DNA from 2 places in the Pseudoalteromonas sp. SR45-1 genome. Region 1 is predicted to be linked to the other one. Evidence: predicted binding sites of a transcription regulator. Region 1 holds the regulator's gene; the other holds the start of a gene.
What was found. The regulator LexA, encoded in region 1, represses DNA repair genes until DNA is damaged. The targets are predictions, from matches to a motif close to TACTGTATNNNNATACAGTA.
Positions count from the first base shown of each region.

Region 2: a site for LexA is predicted at 1,487-1,506, ahead of H5089_RS18040 (LexA family transcriptional regulator). Genes of this name have one in related genera too.

Region 1 covers NZ_JACJDR010000025.1:31,983-40,908, reverse strand. The annotation lists gene H5089_RS19185 (DnaJ C-terminal domain-containing protein) at 47-1,015, shown strand; gene H5089_RS19180 (chaperone modulator CbpM) at 1,015-1,335, shown strand; gene H5089_RS19175 (hypothetical protein) at 1,398-2,123, opposite strand; gene H5089_RS19170 (hypothetical protein) at 2,437-2,817, shown strand; gene H5089_RS19165 (PaaI family thioesterase) at 2,818-3,258, opposite strand; gene lexA (transcriptional repressor LexA) at 3,426-4,043, shown strand; gene coxB (cytochrome c oxidase subunit II) at 4,527-5,669, shown strand; gene ctaD (cytochrome c oxidase subunit I) at 5,669-7,261, shown strand; gene H5089_RS19145 (cytochrome c oxidase assembly protein) at 7,261-7,791, shown strand; gene H5089_RS19140 (cytochrome c oxidase subunit 3) at 7,827-8,702, shown strand; gene H5089_RS20455 (DUF2909 domain-containing protein) at 8,605-8,913, opposite strand.
Region 2 covers NZ_JACJDR010000021.1:32,730-41,655, reverse strand. The annotation lists gene H5089_RS18050 (NADH:flavin oxidoreductase/NADH oxidase family protein) at 1-26, opposite strand, end outside; gene H5089_RS18045 (LysR family transcriptional regulator) at 152-1,045, shown strand; gene H5089_RS18040 (LexA family transcriptional regulator) at 1,518-1,934, shown strand; gene H5089_RS18035 (Y-family DNA polymerase) at 1,919-3,175, shown strand; gene H5089_RS20500 (YHYH domain-containing protein) at 3,254-3,442, shown strand; gene H5089_RS18025 (HNH endonuclease family protein) at 3,504-3,824, shown strand; gene ttcA (tRNA 2-thiocytidine(32) synthetase TtcA) at 3,985-4,878, opposite strand; gene H5089_RS18015 (HNH endonuclease) at 5,026-6,204, opposite strand; gene H5089_RS18010 (AAA family ATPase) at 6,197-8,158, opposite strand; gene H5089_RS18005 (transposase) at 8,234-8,497, opposite strand; gene H5089_RS18000 (helix-turn-helix domain-containing protein) at 8,587-8,904, shown strand.

The DNA of each region.
Region 1 (8,926 bases):
AAGGAGTATGCTTAAAGCTTACTCAATATGAGGATTTGGATTGCAAATGAAATTTGTTGATTATTATGCAGTGCTTGGAATATCGCCTGATGCAGATGATAAAGCGGTTAAAGTTGCTTATAAAAAGTTAGCCAGAAAATATCACCCAGATGTAAGCAAAGAGCCTCAAGCAGAAGATAAGTTTAAAGAAATAGCAGAAGCTTACGAAGTCATCCATAACAAAGAAGAACGCACTAAATACGACGAGTTACGTCGTCACCAACAAAATCGTGCTCGTCAACAGCAAGGCCATTATGGTGGTAACAATGCCTCTTCGCAAAGTAATTATCAGCAAAGCGATCCTCAAACCGACCAAGAGTTTTCTGACTTTATTAATTCAATGTTTGGCGGAGCTGGTGGATTCGATCGTTCCGGGCAGAGCAGAAGTAACGCCGCTCGCGCGCAAAAAGGACAAGATGTGGAAATAGAGTTCCCAATTTTTCTTGAAGAGACTTTAGTTGATACCGTTAAGCCTGTTGAGTTTATGTTACCGCAGCGAGACAGCAGTGGCCGTGTCACTGAAATTAAAAAATCACTTAAAGTGAAAATTCCTGCAGGCTCAGTAAATGGCGAGCGAATTCGACTAAAAGGGCAAGGCGGATTAGGGTCAGCTAATGGGCAAAATGGCGACTTGTATTTACAAATTAGTTTAGTGCCTCACCCATTATTTGATGTTGAAGGTCATAACCTAAATATAGTTGTCCCTCTTGCACCATGGGAAGCGGCTCTTGGTACAAAGCTAAATTTACCTACGTTGACAGGAAACATCCAATTAACTATTCCTTCTAATAGTCAGTCTGGTCAACGCTTGCGTATTAAAGGTAAGGGATTAATGAGTAAAAAAGCTAAAGGTAATTTATTTGCTGTGCTTAAAATTGTTAATCCAACATCTGTTGATGATGCCAGTAAAAAACTGTGGGAAGAATTAGCCAAAAAAGCTCACTTTGATCCCCGTAATAACTGGAGCAAGCCATAATGCAAATTATCGTGACACAAAAAGACGATTTACTTACTAGCAAAGAGCTATGTTTGAGCAGTGATATTAGCGAAGCAATTTTATATGAGCTAGTTGAGCATAATATTGCGGTTCCAATTGAGGGGGATCATGTTACGCAGTGGCAATTTACGGTATCTGCAGTGACCTTAGTTAAAAAAGCGGCCCGCATCCAACATGACTTTTCGTTAGATTGGTCGGCAATAGCTTTAGTTTTACAATTGCTGGATGAGCGTGATGAGTTGATTTTCGAAAACGAAATGTTAAAGCGACATTTGAGTCGATTTAAGCACTTGGAATAAAATAAGCCCTAGGCTTATTTACTCTTTGATAAGTGGGCGCTAGCTCTCAAAAACCAATATGACTACTTTGATTTATTCTTATTTTTAATTCGGATAAATCGTTTTAGTCGTATATTTTGTATAAGTAGTAATATTCCACTTAAACAAAAAAGTACACTGGTTGCTGAAAAGCTAATAAGCAGTGGATTATTAAAATCCTCTCGCTCATCGTAATCCATAATATGTAACATCCAAAAAAAGTCGAATATTCGCCATAGCGTGCTGCGAACGGTAACAACTTTGCCGTTATTTTCTGACAAGTACAGTGTTGTGTTAAATGTGTCGTCAAATTGTACCTGCCAAACATTGGTTTTATATCCAACTTCTCGCATACCTTGCTTTAGTAGTACAGCGCTTGTTACTTGAGCGTCAATAAGTAAGTGTGCTTTAGCATTTGCGGTAATTTGTATTTTAGTTGGCAGTTCAAATGGTCGGCCTGTTATTCCATTGAAGCTTTGCTGCTCGTTATTACTAAAGACAGTAATAAGTGGTGTAGTTAAGAAGTTCTCAAAAATTATTTGTGTTGGATTAACCACCTGAGAGGCAATATCGTCAAGGGAGGCAACATAATCAGCCTGCGTAAATGGGTTATTAAGAGTACGTGTTGCAAGATGCTCCCCATGAACTTTATCAAGAGGGATTGCACTCATAATTAAACCACCTAGTAACCATGCTAAAATTTGTAGTGCTAATAAATATCCTAACCATTTATGTAACTTGCGAGCATGTTTAAATATTTTTTTATTCATGTTTTAGTCTTATTATTTTTAGAAGCTAGTTTATTACATCAATGGGATAAGTTACTGCGACATTTTGTCGCAGTTTAAACTATAGCTTACTGTAATCATTTAAAAATAAAAAAGATTACACTTAAATTCCTAACATGACTTATCTGTTTAATTGAGCTGAATGTTTTATATCCAGCCAGCTTTAAATGCTAAAAAATACTTAAAAGCTGCGAAATATCCATATAAAGTGGTTAATAGAGCATAGTTGATTTGGTATAACGGTAAAACTGCGTTAAAGTTTGCAATGAAATTATTAGAGGATAAATACGAAACGATGTCGGAAATTCAATTTTTAAATGTAGATCTTGAGCTTGAATCAAAGCAAGATATTAGTTTGCTAGTGGCGGACTTGAAAAAAGTCGCGACGATTTTACATTATGACAAAGACGAATACCGTCAACTAGCGCGTATTGAAGCTACAGGTGAGGTGAGCACACCTGATAAAGCCATAAACCATATATGTGAGCTTATTGAATCGTGTTCGCGTAACGCGCTAAAGCAATGGTTAAGCTGTTCACGTAGAACGTTTGATATTGGTTTTGAATCAGGGACTTCTCCTAAGTGCTTTAATCAAGCCTTAGATGCAGATACATTATTGCGTATATCTGCGATTGGTGCGGGTATGGAAATTACCATTTACCCAATCGAAAAGTAACTATCTTCGCTCTACGACTGCTGCGGTCATTTTTGATACGCAGCACAGCTCATTGCGGCTATTTGTAATTTTTATTTCCCATACTGAACTACGTTTACCTATATGAAATGCTCTAGCCGTGGCTGTTAAAGTGCCGTTGCGAGATGCTTTTAAATGACTTGCGCTAATCTCCTGCCCTACACAGTAAAATTTAGTAAAATCGACAACAAAGTTAGCGGCATAGCTGGCAACTGTTTCGGCAAGTACAACGTTAGCACCGCCGTGTACCATCCCCATCGGGTTATGATGCTCAGGAATTGCCGGCATTGTGGCAACCAAATAATCATCGCCAATTTCTGTGACTTCTATCCCCATAGTTTTCATTAATGTTCCTTGGCCATTAACGCCTTGCTCTAACTGCTTGCACAGCTCTAAGGTGATGGGCTGGTACCAAATACTCATAATGTCTCCTTTGCATTTTTAATCATTTATAAACTTAGCTTTAGTTATATCCTTGAAATGTACACAAGTGAAATTACTTTAGCTATTTTAAGGCTTAATTTAAATTTGCGATTTTTATTTAACTGTATATACTCACAGTTAAATGTACTGTATGGAAAACCAGTTGTATGCGACCATTAACGAACCGCCAAGCTCAAATACTCGAACTAATTAAAGTTTTTATTAAAGACACTGGTATGCCTCCTACACGTGCTGAAATAGCGCAAACATTAGGTTTTAAAAGTGCCAATGCTGCTGAAGAACATTTAAAAGCACTTGCTAAAAAAGGCGCAATTAAAATGAAACCAGGTGCAAGCCGTGGTATTCAATTAATTGAAGAAGAAGAGCCAGAACAATTAGGTTTACCGCTTATAGGGCGTGTTGCTGCTGGTTCACCTATTTTGGCGCAAGAGCACGTTGAAAGTCACTGCAAAATCGATCCATTAATGTTTAAACCGGCTGCAGATTTTTTACTACGCGTTAACGGTATGAGCATGAAAGATATTGGTATTATGGATGGTGATTTACTTGCTGTACATCGTACTCAAACCGCTGAAAATGGACAAGTTGTTGTTGCTCGCCTAGACGAAGACGTAACTGTAAAACGTCTTGAGAAAGCGGGTCGTAAAGTATTACTTCATGCTGAAAACGACGATTTTGACTCTATTGAAGTAGATCTTGAGAATGAGTCTTTTAATATTGAAGGCTTAGCCGTTGGCGTTATAAGAAACGCTGATTGGATGTGACTTTAAAAATAGCTTTTAAACAAGCAGTTTTATAAATGCGTACTAATTAGTACGCATTTTTGTTTTAGAATTTGTACTAAAAAAAGGGCGTAAACAGCCCACTGACTATTTAAGCTGTAAACTTTTTTGCACTTATATTTTCCCCCTCCGAATGCGTTAAACCCCTTTGTTTTGCTCATATTTTGAACTTCCTGTTGCCCAGTTGATTACCGATTTTTTATTAATTATTCAATATCACCTGATTGTTTTTTATACTAAAACTTGCTTGTTGTTCGTTTTTTAGCTAATTGTTAATGTGCTGAGCTAATAATAACTCACAGCTTTTTAGTTTTGAGAACACACAATATACACAAACTCGTTGTTGGCGCAGCAAAACCAATCAATATTAAATAAGATTGGCTAAAAAAATAAAAATAACGAATTGGCGTTTAAGCCGTATGCCTCTTCGCTTTGCATTCGCAATAGCATCAAAGGAGCCGTCACATGGGTAAACTGACCTCTACCTTGTGGCTTATATTATGTGTTTTTTCGCACCCAGTTTTGGCTAACAGCCAATACAATATGCGCAAAGGCGTAACCGATATAAGCAATAATGTATATCAGCTGCACATGACCATATTTATAATATGTTGTGTGATTGGGGTGATAGTGTTCGCAATTATGTTTTGGGCACTTATTCATCACCGTAAATCTAAAGGGGCTGTACCTGCCCAATTTCACGAAAGCACTAAAGTAGAAATACTTTGGACTGCAATTCCGTTTGTTATTTTAATTGCTATGGCAGTACCAGCCACTAAAACCCTAATTGCAATGGAAGATGCCAGCAAAGCTGATCTCACTATTAAAATTACGGGTTCGCAATGGAAATGGCATTATGAATATATGGGCGAAGATGTAGAGTTCTACTCTATTTTATCTACCCCGCAAGATGAAATCGCGAATCTTGCAGATAAAAATCCTAACTACTTACTTGAGGTTGATAAGCCTCTTGTACTGCCAATAAATCAAAAAGTACGATTTTTAATGACTTCTGACGATGTTATTCACTCTTGGTGGGTACCTGATTTTGCAGTTAAAAAAGATGCGAACCCCGGCTTTATAAACGAAACATGGACGAACATAAACGAAGAAGGTACTTACCGAGGCCAATGTGCTGAGTTGTGTGGTAAAGACCATGGCTTTATGCCCGTTGTGGTGGTCGCTAAATCTGAGGCTGATTTTAAAACATGGCTTACAGATGCAAAGCAGGCTAAACAAAAAGCAGCATTAGCAGATGCCGCATTACTTGATAAAACCCTCCCAAAAGAAGAATTAATGACTTTAGGCGAACAAGTATATATGGCTAATTGTGCTGCATGTCATCAACCTACTGGCTTGGGGTTACCGGGCGTATTTCCTGCACTTAAAGGCAGCCCGATAGTGCTTGGCGATATAAAAGATCACATTGATGTAGTTATCCATGGACGACCCGGTACGGCAATGCAAGCTTTTGCCAAGCAGTTATCTATAAAGCAATTAGCTGCGGTTATTACTTATAAACGTAATGCGTGGGGTAATGATACGGGTGATGTTATTCAACCGAGTCAAATACAGACGGCACTTGATGCCAAAGTGGAGGCGAACTAATGAGTAGCATAGTAGAACAACCTAACGCCAATGAAGCTCATCATGCTCATCACCCAGCTAAAGGTTTTAAACGCTGGCTTTACACAACTAATCATAAAGATATAGGTAGTTTATATTTAATTTTTTCGCTGACCATGTTCTTAATTGGTGGCGCAATGGCCATGGTGATCAGAGCTGAATTATTTCAACCAGGTTTACAGTTGGTCGACCCTCACTTTTTTAATCAAATGACCACAGTGCATGGTTTAATTATGGTGTTTGGTGCGGTTATGCCCGCCTTTACAGGCCTTGCTAACTGGATGATACCACTCATGATTGGCGCGCCAGATATGGCATTGCCAAGAATGAATAACTGGAGCTTTTGGATTTTACCGTTTGCGTTTCTAATCCTATTGGCATCGTTATTTATGCCTGGTGGGGGGCCTGCATTTGGTTGGACTTTTTATGCACCACTGTCCACAACATACAGTAATGATAATACTGCATTGTTTGTATTTGCCGTACATATTATGGGAATTAGCTCAATAATGGGCGCAATCAATGTGATTGTAACCATAGTGAACTTACGTGCCCCAGGCATGACATGGATGAAGTTGCCATTATTTGTATGGACGTGGTTAATTACTGCCTTTTTATTAATAGCCGTAATGCCAGTGCTTGCAGGGGCTGTCACTATGGTACTTACCGATAAGTATTTTGCGACCAGCTTTTTTGATGCCGCAGGCGGTGGCGACCCGGTGATGTTCCAACACATTTTTTGGTTTTTTGGTCACCCCGAAGTATACATTATGATTCTTCCTGCCTTTGGCATTATATCTACAATAGTACCTACCTTTTCTCGTAAAAAACTTTTTGGCTATGCCTCAATGGTATACGCCACATCCTCCATAGCACTATTGAGCTTTATTGTATGGGCTCATCATATGTTTACCACTGGGATGCCGGTCGCTGGCGAGTTGTTTTTTATGTACGCGACCATGCTTATATCGGTACCTACAGGAGTAAAAGTATTTAATTGGGTTGCCACAATGTGGAAAGGCTCAATAACTTTTGAAGTGCCAATGCTTTTTAGTATTGCGTTTATTGTGCTGTTTACCTTGGGTGGTTTTTCGGGATTGATGCTGGCAATTACACCTGCTGATTTTCAATATCACGATACTTATTTTGTAGTGGCGCACTTTCATTATGTATTAGTAACAGGGGCTGTATTTTCGATAATGGCGGGGGCTTATTACTGGCTGCCCAAGTGGACGGGCAATATGTTTAATATCACATTGGCTAAATGGCATTTTTGGCTATCGCTGGTGAGCGTGAACGTACTGTTTTTTCCTATGCATTTTGTAGGGCTTGCTGGTATGCCGCGTCGAATTCCCGATTACGCTCTTCAATTTGCCGACTTTAACGCAATCATAAGTATTGGTGGGTTTGCCTTTGGTTTATCGCAATTGTTGTTTGTAGCTGTGGTAATTAAATGCGCGCGTGGCGGTGATAAAGTGCCTGCAAAAGTATGGGAAGGGGCAGAAGGCCTTGAGTGGGAAGTTGACTCTCCAGCGCCATATCATACTTTTTCTACGCCGCCGGTTATTAAGTAATGACACATGCACCGCTACTCAAACGTTTGGTACTTATTTGCATAGGCATGTTTGCCTTTGCCTTTGCTTTAGTACCTTTGTATGACGTGTTTTGTGATGTAACAGGGCTTAATGGAAAGCCTTCGCTTGAGCAAGCAGAGCAAAGTACACAAATAGTACAAAACCGAGAAGTTGGCGTTAGCTTTACTACTCACGCACAAAGTGGTGCACCGTTTAAAGTTAAATCAAAAGAATACAGTGTAGTGGTAAAACCCGGTGCAATGCGTGAAGTAATGTTTAGTGCTAAAAATAACAGCAATCTAGATAAAGTAATGCAGGCTGTACCATCAGTCTCGCCAGGTAAAGCGGCAAAGTATTTACATAAAATAGCTTGTTTTTGCTTTGATCAGCAACCTCTAAAAGCAGGGGAAGAGCTTGAATTTAAATTACTTTTTTATGTTGATACCGCATTGCCAAGCGACATTGAAGAATTAACTTTATCTTATACCGTATTTGATATTAGTGAACAGCTGGTGGCAAGTAATAACTAGCTTTTTAAACTAGTGTGAAACTAGGAGTAAATAAAATGAATCAAGAATATGAGCATTATTACGTACCTGAGCAAAGCCCGTGGCCTATTGTAGGTGCAGTTGCATTGTTTTTTATTGCAGTAGGGGCAGGCTTGACTGTTATGAGTGTAGGTAAAGAAGGTGGTAGCGGGGTTTATCTGCTTTATGCCGGTATTGCTGTGCTTGTGTATATGTTGTTTAGCTGGTTTAAAAATGTAATTAGTGAATCGGACCAAGGTTTGTACTCAGCACAAATGGATCGCTCTTTTAGACAAGGTATGAGCTGGTTTATTTTTTCTGAAGTTATGTTTTTTATGGCCTTTTTTGGTGCGCTTTTTTATGCACGGGTATTGTCGGTACCTTGGCTTGGAGGTGCAGGCAATAATGCAATGACTAACGAGGTTTTATGGCCAACTTTTGAAGCTGTTTGGCCGCTAGTTTCAACACCTGCTGGCGAAACTACTCAGGCTATGGGCTGGCAAGGCTTACCACTTATAAATACCTTAATACTGCTTACTTCCTCAGTTACTTTACATTTTGCCCACGTAGCGATGGAAAACAATAAACGTACTCCACTTAAGGTTTTTTTAGGTGCTACTATTTTACTGGGTGTTTGCTTTTTAGGGCTGCAAGTTGAGGAGTACATGCATGCATATAATGACCTTAATCTAACGCTAGATGCGGGTATTTACGGTAATACGTTCTTTTTATTGACTGGTTTTCATGGCATGCATGTAACGCTAGGAACCGTACTTTTATTTGTAATATTTTTACGGATATTAAAAGGGCACTTTACTAAAGATAAGCACTTTGCTTTTCAAGCAGCTGCTTGGTATTGGCACTTTGTTGATGTGGTGTGGCTGTGTTTGTTTGTATTTGTATATGTGCTGTAGCGTTTATTGGCGAATTATTCGCTTTAATAAAACCAAGTTTAAGCGCTGCAATAACAACAATTAAAACAACGAACGAAAACAATACGCGACGACCTAAAAAGTGAGACATAGGTCGTCCCCCTGTTTTCCCTGACACCATAATAAACAATGCTCTAAATAAGTTAAAAAGTATAAATATTAACAACAGTACGATAATAATTTTAATAATCACTGAGTTGACCCTT
Region 2 (8,926 bases), on a different contig from region 1:
TTCGCGGTGTGTAATGGCTGGGTCATATCTACCTCTCGGGGCACCAATACTTATGTACGGTGTTAATTAATAACGGTAGAGACATTGTCCCCGATTTTTACTAAACTAAAAAGATAGCAATAGTTCAAACACTTTTAAATATTATTTAATAATGAATACATCAGATCTCAATCTATTCATACGAATAGTGGACACAGGCAGCATAACGGAAACCGCAAAACAACTGAGTGTCACTCCTGCGGCAGTCAGCTCTGCGCTTAAAAGACTGGAAAAAAAGTTGGATATACAGCTACTTATCAGAACCACAAGGCAATTAAGGATCACACCTCAAGGCGAACAATTTCTGTTTCATTGTCGCCAGGCATTAGCCAGTTTGGAGCAAGGTCGTATAGCTGCACATCAGACACAAGGTAAGGTGAGTGGTAAGCTAAGGTTGTCCGTTTCATCTGACTTAGGGCGCAATACTCTTTTACACTGGGTAGAAGAGTTACTGGATGAACACCCTTTATTGTCGATTGACCTTACGGTTGGCGATTCAATTTCAGATTTTTTTCTCGACCAAGTTGATATGGCACTTCGTTATGGGAAGCTAGAAGACTCATCGATGGTTTCATTTCATATCGCCACCATGAGCAGGATCACCTGCGCCTCTCCATCCTATATATCTAAACATGGTGAGCTAACGCATCCTAACAGCTTAAAGGAGCATAATTGCTTATTGCACCGTCGAGCTGGTCGCTTATTGAACAGTTGGGAATACGCTGGTCATTCTGGCTCATACAAAGTCAAAGTGGATAGCAATCGAGTCAGCAATGATACTGACATTGTTCGTAAATGGGCTGTTAGTGGTAAAGGGATAGCGTATCGCTCCCAGATAGATGTCCATTCAGAACTTCGGAGTGGGCAACTTGTACGGCTTTTACCAGGCTTTGAATCACCACCTGTTGAGTTAAATCTAATCTGTCCAAGCAGAGAGCAGGTTAGCCCCGCTGTTATTGCTTTTCGGGAACTGCTCAGGAAGAAAGTGGCACAAATCGTTTCGTGATGGTGTTTCGTGGATTAATATACAGTATTGCAGCAAAAAATAATTCACTCCCAAAATCGACCATGCTCGAAACTGTCCAGTTCCGCGCAAACCGACCACCGCTGACAACGGTGGTCTTTGACGTTTTGAGATACGAGAAGTTATCTGAAAGCGGGGTTCTAGGTTATTTACTCTGACGAGCTTTTGTCCAAAAACGAGTTTACCCCTCTTCGGCTTACTTATAGCTTACTCAAAAAACCGCCTTTATGTTAATAACTAAATAGGCTTTTACGCCAGTCTTTAATTAAGAGTATTCCACATAATAATTTTCATGGAACGGTAACACCTCATTAAAAATGAAATCTCGATAATTCATTGTTTTGCTGAAGTAAGAACGATATTAGTTTAGTTAAGCTCTCATTTAACATTTAAATTTCTTGGTAAGTTCTGCAACCTGAATTATACAGTACATATAAACAGTATAGAGGTGCATATGTTTGTTATTCCAATTTTTATAGAGGCCGGTATTACAGGATTTGAGTCTCCTGCAGCAGAATATACAGAGCTTGGGATTTCACTCGATGAACTCATAATAAGGCACCCTAATGCGACATTTATCGGTTTAGCATCGGGTGAATCAATGCAAGATGTAGGGATTTTCGATGGTGACTTACTCGTTGTAGATAGATCTGAAAATGTGAGTACTGGCGATGTGATTGTTGCGAGTTATAACGGGACTTTTGTGTGTAAAATAATAGATAAAACAAACCGTTTACTCATTTCTGCATCTAAAAACTATCAGTCTGTTTATATCTCTGAAGATGATGATTTTAAATTAGAAGGTGTTGTTACTTCGAGCATTCGTCTTCATAAGAATAAAGCCGAGCTGAGTCGATGTTTGCCCTCGTAGATGCTGTTGCTTTTTATGCGAGTGCAGAAAAGGTCTTTGACCCCTCTATTCGCTTTAAACCAGTTGTGGTTCTAACAAATAACGATGGGTGTATTTGCGCCATATGCCCTATTGCCAGAAAACTTAACATTCCTAAATTCCAGCCTTACTTCAAAGTTAAAAACTACCTAGAACAACATAATGTGGTTGTTCGCTCATCAAACTATGAGCTGTATGCTGATTTGAGCGAGCGAATGATGACGGTGATAAACCGCTTTTGTGATGACCACTATGTTTATAGTATCGATGAGTCTTTCCTTCGTTTTACTGGCTTCACTAAAATCATTGATGATTGGGCCGACTTTGGGCAAACAATACGCCGTGCCGTTTGGCGTGAAACCGGTCTACCCGTTGGTGTTGGATTTGGTACGACACCTACGCTAGCTAAAGCCGCCAACCATGCAGCTAAAAAGCTGTCCGGCTATAACGGTGTTGCAGTTATTAACGATGAGCACTCTCGCCAAGCAATATTGACGCGAATGGATGTCACTGATGTATGGGGCATCGGCTCCCGTTTAGGAAAAAAATTTAAGTTCATGGGGATTAACACAGCATGGGAGCTCGCTTGCCAAAACCCTAAAGCCATGAGAAGAATGTTTAGCGTTGTCGTTGAGCGAACAGTCAGCGAATTAAACGGTATTACGTGTTTAAGTTGGGATGAAGTAAAGCAAAATAAAAAAGAGATATACTCTACAAGAAGCTTTGGTGAAAGGGTCTGTGATATAACACCAAAATCAGCTCTCGTTACACATGCTGCCATTGTTGGCCGTAAACTGAGGAAGCAGCACACTTTAGCAAAACGTATCGTTATATTTGCTGCCAGCTCATCTCACGAAGAATTTTATTATAAAAAATCACTTCTTTACGACTTTCCTATACCAACATCGGATACCACCGTTATGGCTAAAGCCGTCTCTGACGTCATAAATGATATTTTTAAAATAAATACGCGCTTTTATCGCTGCGGCATTGGTGCAATAGAATTAGAGAGTGAGTTATTCCAACAGGATGACATGTTTTCTGTCAGTGAAGATAAACCAAGGATGATGGAGTGCTTAGATGCTATAAATAAACGCTATGGCGTGGTCACTTTATCACTCGGCAGTGAAAAGCTTACACAAACGTGGAATATGAAGCGTGCTTTCTTATCACCCCACTACACAACACGATGGTCAGACATCCCTATTATAAAATGCAATTAAATCGGTTATTGTCTATTTATCAACCCTAGTTTTAGACAGTACGTTATTAGTTAAAAAAGTCAGGTATAAGGGATTTAAATGAAAGCGCTAATATTAATACTAACTTTGATGGCCTCCATTAGTGCCTCAGCTCACAGTGGTCGAACGAATTCAGAGGGTTGCCATAGCGATAAAAAGCGAAACGAATATCACTGCCATAGCAGTAAAAGCAAGCCAACATCCAGTACGCCAAATATAAGACTTCGCGGTTGGCTCGCTTACTTATAATAGAAAAGATTGGCCACACTGGGTTGATGCCGATAATGACTGCCAGGATGCAAGGGCTGAAATACTTATTAGAGATTCAAAGTCACCAATTAAATTTAAACGAAATAAGCCCTGCAACGTTTCTTGGGGTGAATGGATAGACCCATACACTGCTCAAACGTTTTATAAAGCCTCAGATATCGACATTGACCATATTGTACCTTTATCCCATGCCCATGAAATGGGGGGTAAACATTGGACTAAAGAGCAAAGAAGATCGTTTGCCAACGACTTTGAAAACCTTTTAGCTGTGGAAGACAACGCCAACCGATCTAAAGGCGCTCAGCCGCCAGATAAGTGGATGCCCCGAAATAAGCACTTTCATTGCGAGTACCTAAATTAATGGAAATACATAAAAGATAAATATGAGCTCAAAGAAAGTTTTAACGAAAAAACGTTTATAAACAATCTAATTAGTTCAAATGGTTGCAACTTAAAAACATATGCGCCTAACGTAGACATCTCTAATTAGTCGCCAATTCAAACTTAGTTGACCATTACAACTATATATTAGTAACGTCTATATATAATGATTCATCTATATTCGAAGATGATACTGTTGCTTCACTAAACTCGTAAGCGTCACGCTCACCATCTCTTGCTAATGGCAAATTAATAAAATCGAATAAATCTTTGTCAGCTAACTGGCTTGGGCTAATGTTTTGAATAGATTTAAATATACTTTCAACACGGCCTGGTGACTCTTTATCCCAATCGATTAACATCCCTTTAATCGACTGCCGTTGCAGGTTTTCTTGTGAGCCGCATAAATTACAAGGAATTATAGGGTAGGCTTTGTGTTCAGCGTAGGTAATGAGATCTTTCTCTCGACAGTAAGATAAAGGACGAATAACGACATTGCGGCCGTCATCTGAACGTAGTTTTGGAGGCATCGCTTTCAATCGAGAACCATGAAACATATTTAAGAACATAGTTTCTACAATATCATCCATGTGATGACCAAGTGCTAGCTTAGTCGCACCAATTTTTTCTGCAAATGAGTATAAAGTACCACGACGAAGACGAGAGCAAAGGCCACAGGTAGTTTTACCTTCCGGAACTTTTTCTCGAACAACTGAATATGTATCTTTGTCCACTATATAATAAGGAATTTCTAATGTCTCAAAGTACTCTGGCAAAATATGTTCAGGAAAACCAGGTTGTTTCTGATCTAAGTTAACCGCGATGACATCGAACTTTATTGGGGCTGACTTCTGAAGCTGCAATAAGATGTCAAGCATAGCAAATGAGTCTTTCCCTCCACTTATGCAAGCCATCACAACATCCCCATCTTCAACCATATTATACTCAGTTATAGCATTGCCAACATTTCTTCTGAGTCTTTTTTGAAGTTTATTTAGTTCAAGCGTATCTTTTCTGGTATCTTGTAAGTTCATTGGTCTTGCCCGCACGGCCAGTGTGACTGGCAGTTATACATAAGTAGAAGTTTGGCGCGGATTATAAGGCATTTAGTGCGTAGATGAAATATTCTATAGATACAAAATAGAGTGAATTTGGGCTTGTTAATAGATGTGGTTCTTGAACTAGTACCTATAGTTTTTATTAGTTAAATGACTAAATGTATCTAACCTAAACTTGTATAAGCTAGTATTATGTGTATTTCTTTTGCCTCCGATATCAAACATAGTAACAATATTTTCTTTAGTATTTATGAACTGCTCGAAATTGGGGCCATATATACCTTTAAGTAGTTCAAATTTATCATTCATTGAAATATATTCTCGCTTTATAGAACCTTTCTGATACTCCGCCTCAAGCTCAAATAATATAATGTTATTATTGAACTTAGCGCAACCACTTAAATTAATCAAAGGCGGCTTATCTAATAAAGGTGCAAAACTAAATACCCTATAGCCCCTAGTTCCGGCAATAAGTGGATGCATGTTTTTCAAATAAGTGTCTATAGACTTTTTAAACTTCTGATTACAAAAGTTACACGCAGGAATTAAATTGTATAGTGTGGTTGCTAAAAAAGGGTATTTACTTTTAGGGTAAAAATGGTCTAAATCGGCTCTAGCTATAACATTTCTACCTAAAGTGGTTTCGATATCTCTTTTATTACAATAAGGGCAAATCTCCAAAGAGCTTGATTCAATTATTTCTTGCCCTAATTCAGCTCTCAGAGCTTCATAATTAAATATTTTTTCTAGTTTATGAAACCACAACGGGTATTTGTTTCGAACAACTTTTGGTGTAGCTGAAATGCCTAAGTGTATATTTCTTATTCTACAACATACATGGTAGATTTTTATTGAGGTTGTTGCATTTATAAGTTCTGCATAAAAGTAATTAGATAATATAGATGATTTTTCGTTGCGAATTTTTCCCAATTCAATGATAAATTTAGCTTTTAATGCAAAAACAGAGTTTCTATCTGTAATAGTTTTTGATTTAATCAAAGAGACGTCAAAATTTAAATCATAACTTCTAAAGTTAAAGTATGGATTAAATCTATCTGCAAGAAGAGGATAATTTTCATAAACCTCATTTATTTTTCGGCTTAAATTTTTTGGAGAACAAAATATTAAGCTTAAAAGAAATGATTCGCTGAATAAAGCACTGTAAAAATTTGAACTAATCTGACACTGATTCATCATCTCTGCATATACGGCTTTTTGATGTAATAAAGCATTTTTTAAAAAATTAGAGTTTTTTAATTTATTGCTAAAGCCTTCAGGAAAAGAGTATTTAAACTTAATCATCTAACAAAGATTCCTGAAGTGATTTATTACATATTTTATAAGCTAGATTCAATTGTTCTCTTGTTAACGGTATGCCTGTGAGCTTTGCATCTATAAGCGCTTGAAGCTTTGATCTTGAGTGCTCCCCGTACGTAGAATCAAGGTGCATACCTTCCAAGTAAAAGTCTGATAACTTAGTTCCAAACCCTAGTGAATTACTAATAACTGTTTTTCCAGCTACAACTTTTAAAGCTAAGATATCTTCAGGTAAAAAATCGCCAATTATAAGTGGAGAATGCGTAGTTATAATAAATTGTGTCTTTGACTCGTAACCGATACTTTTTATTAATTCTATTAGTTCAAAAATAAATTTCCGTTGCCATTCTGGGTGTAAATATAGATCAGCTTCATCAATTAAAAATAACTTAAATTCAGGTGGCTCATCTGCTATCAAACAACTAAAAATAGATGAAAATAAACTTGTCTTAGCAAACTCTCCACTGCTCAAGCCTTGCCAACCATGATCAATATTTTTTTGGAGGTAATCTGGGAGTTTATCAATTTGTTCTGAAACATAAAGAATATCAAGAGGCTCTTTTACTTTCACTTGTTCTAATCCTGAATAATTTGGAAAGTGAATGAGACTACCTGTAGGAAAATATTCATAAAGACTAAATTTTAAATCTCGGAAAGGTTCATCAAGATCAGATCTATAAGCCACAATATCATGAATATCATTCTCAAATACAACCGATAAATCTACGCAACTGATGTTTCTAACAACCTCAAGTAAAATATCTAAGTCCTTTTCTACAGCCTCTTCAAACGTTGTGCATAAATTGACGATAGAGTGATAGTTTTTTTTATCTATTGAAGTATTAATAGTTATGGCTTTTTCTATTGTTTCTGTAATACACCTCCGTATATTCAGGCGTGAACTAACGTTGTTAATTTTAAGCGAATGAGTTTCGAAAAAAAGCTTATTAACTAAAGCCATACAAAGATCAGCAGATAAACTTTGCTCAATATCAATCTTTTGAATATTATACCTGAAGATATTCAAAATTCCCTTAGCTAATATTGCCGCAGAAGTTGTGTCATCTAGTTTAGAGTCAGGAGGGACTAAGACAGCCAATGCTTCCCCATCATAAACATACGATGAAAAATTATTTAAGAAAAGATCGCTTAATTCATCAGTCAAACCTTGCAGGGGACCAGGAATATCGCTAGGCTCTCTAATAGAGCCTAGAGAAGAGAAAAGCTCATCTACTTCTGAAACAGAGAGTTTATATTTTTCAGGGAATCTAAGAAAAAGCTCTCTATTATCATGAAAAAAACCTTTTTTCGTAATATCGAAAAGAAAGGATTGCTTCAACCAATTCTTCAGAGCTGGAGTCCATCCTCTGAACTTAAAAGTATAATAAACCTGACTTTCATTAGCTTTGTTTTTACGGCCTAAATATGTGAACAAATTACGTAATTGCTTGGTTCTATTTACTTTACTACTACTAAGCCTTTCAGATGTTAGATCGACAACATTTTTCATTTTAGGTTTTTTATTTGAGCTAAATTTCGACAGATTATTAACTTTAACAACTGTGTGCATACCTCTCGGCAAAAAATTTCGTACTGAATATTCTTTAAGTTGCTCACAAAACCTCACATCTAACCTACCGATATTTAACTCGACTTTAGAAAATAAATTTAAAGTCGAGTCAAAAAATAAATAAAAACCAGAGCTTTCACTGTAGCTATGAATACTTTCGATAAAATCTAATATAGAGGTTTTTCCGGAGCCATTGTTACCTATGACAGCTTGTAAATTTAGCCCTTTATAATAGTCAGGTACGTAAAACTCATTTTTACTTATCTTTAATACACTATCGTTAAAATCGAAAATAAATTCAGACATCAGCGGTATAAAAAGGTTTTTAAGCTGATGATGTTCACTAATATAAAGGCAAGCTAATTTCATACTATGCATGGGTTAATTTTTTCATTGAATATACAGTGAGCTAGACAGTAGAACAATAATAAATATGTCTTTGTATTATGTATCTTTCATCTCTCGAGCAAATATTTTCGCAGCTTTTAATAATACTTCCCTTTCTCTCGATGTATGTTGAAGGTGCTCCTCAACCTTCATCAAAATAAATTTATTTTTGTTAGTGTCAAAACTTTCTTTGTGAACCTGTGCAATCCAAGCCTTTAACTGCTTAGTAGAAACTCCAATTTCACTAGCCACTTCAATAATTGGTGCACCGGTCTCAATAAGTTCATGTAATTTAATATTCACTCTAGAAGTATTTGTCATAAGTACCCACGCGCTTAGGATTCCTAAGTATACATGATAGACTAAAACTTAGAGAATCTAAGTATAAAGTCGTTTTTTATGATAATTCATTGGAATATATTAACCCCATACCAACTCAGCTTGCTAAAGCCAGAAAAAAAGCTAACTTATCTCAAAAGGATTTGGGGATTCTTATTGGTCTTGATTCTAGCTCTGCGAGCAGTCGCATGAATCACTATGAGAAAGGTAGACACACACCTGACATTAAAACGCTGAAGAGAATATCTTTAGAACTAGGAGTTCCACTAAACTATTTCTTTTGTGAAGACGACATAACAGCCGAATTGGTAATTCAGATAGCTAACTTAAATAACTCCGAGAAGGAAGAGTTATTAAATCAAATTAAAGAAAAGTTTAAAGCAAAATAACACCCTCCCCGAATATTTCTAA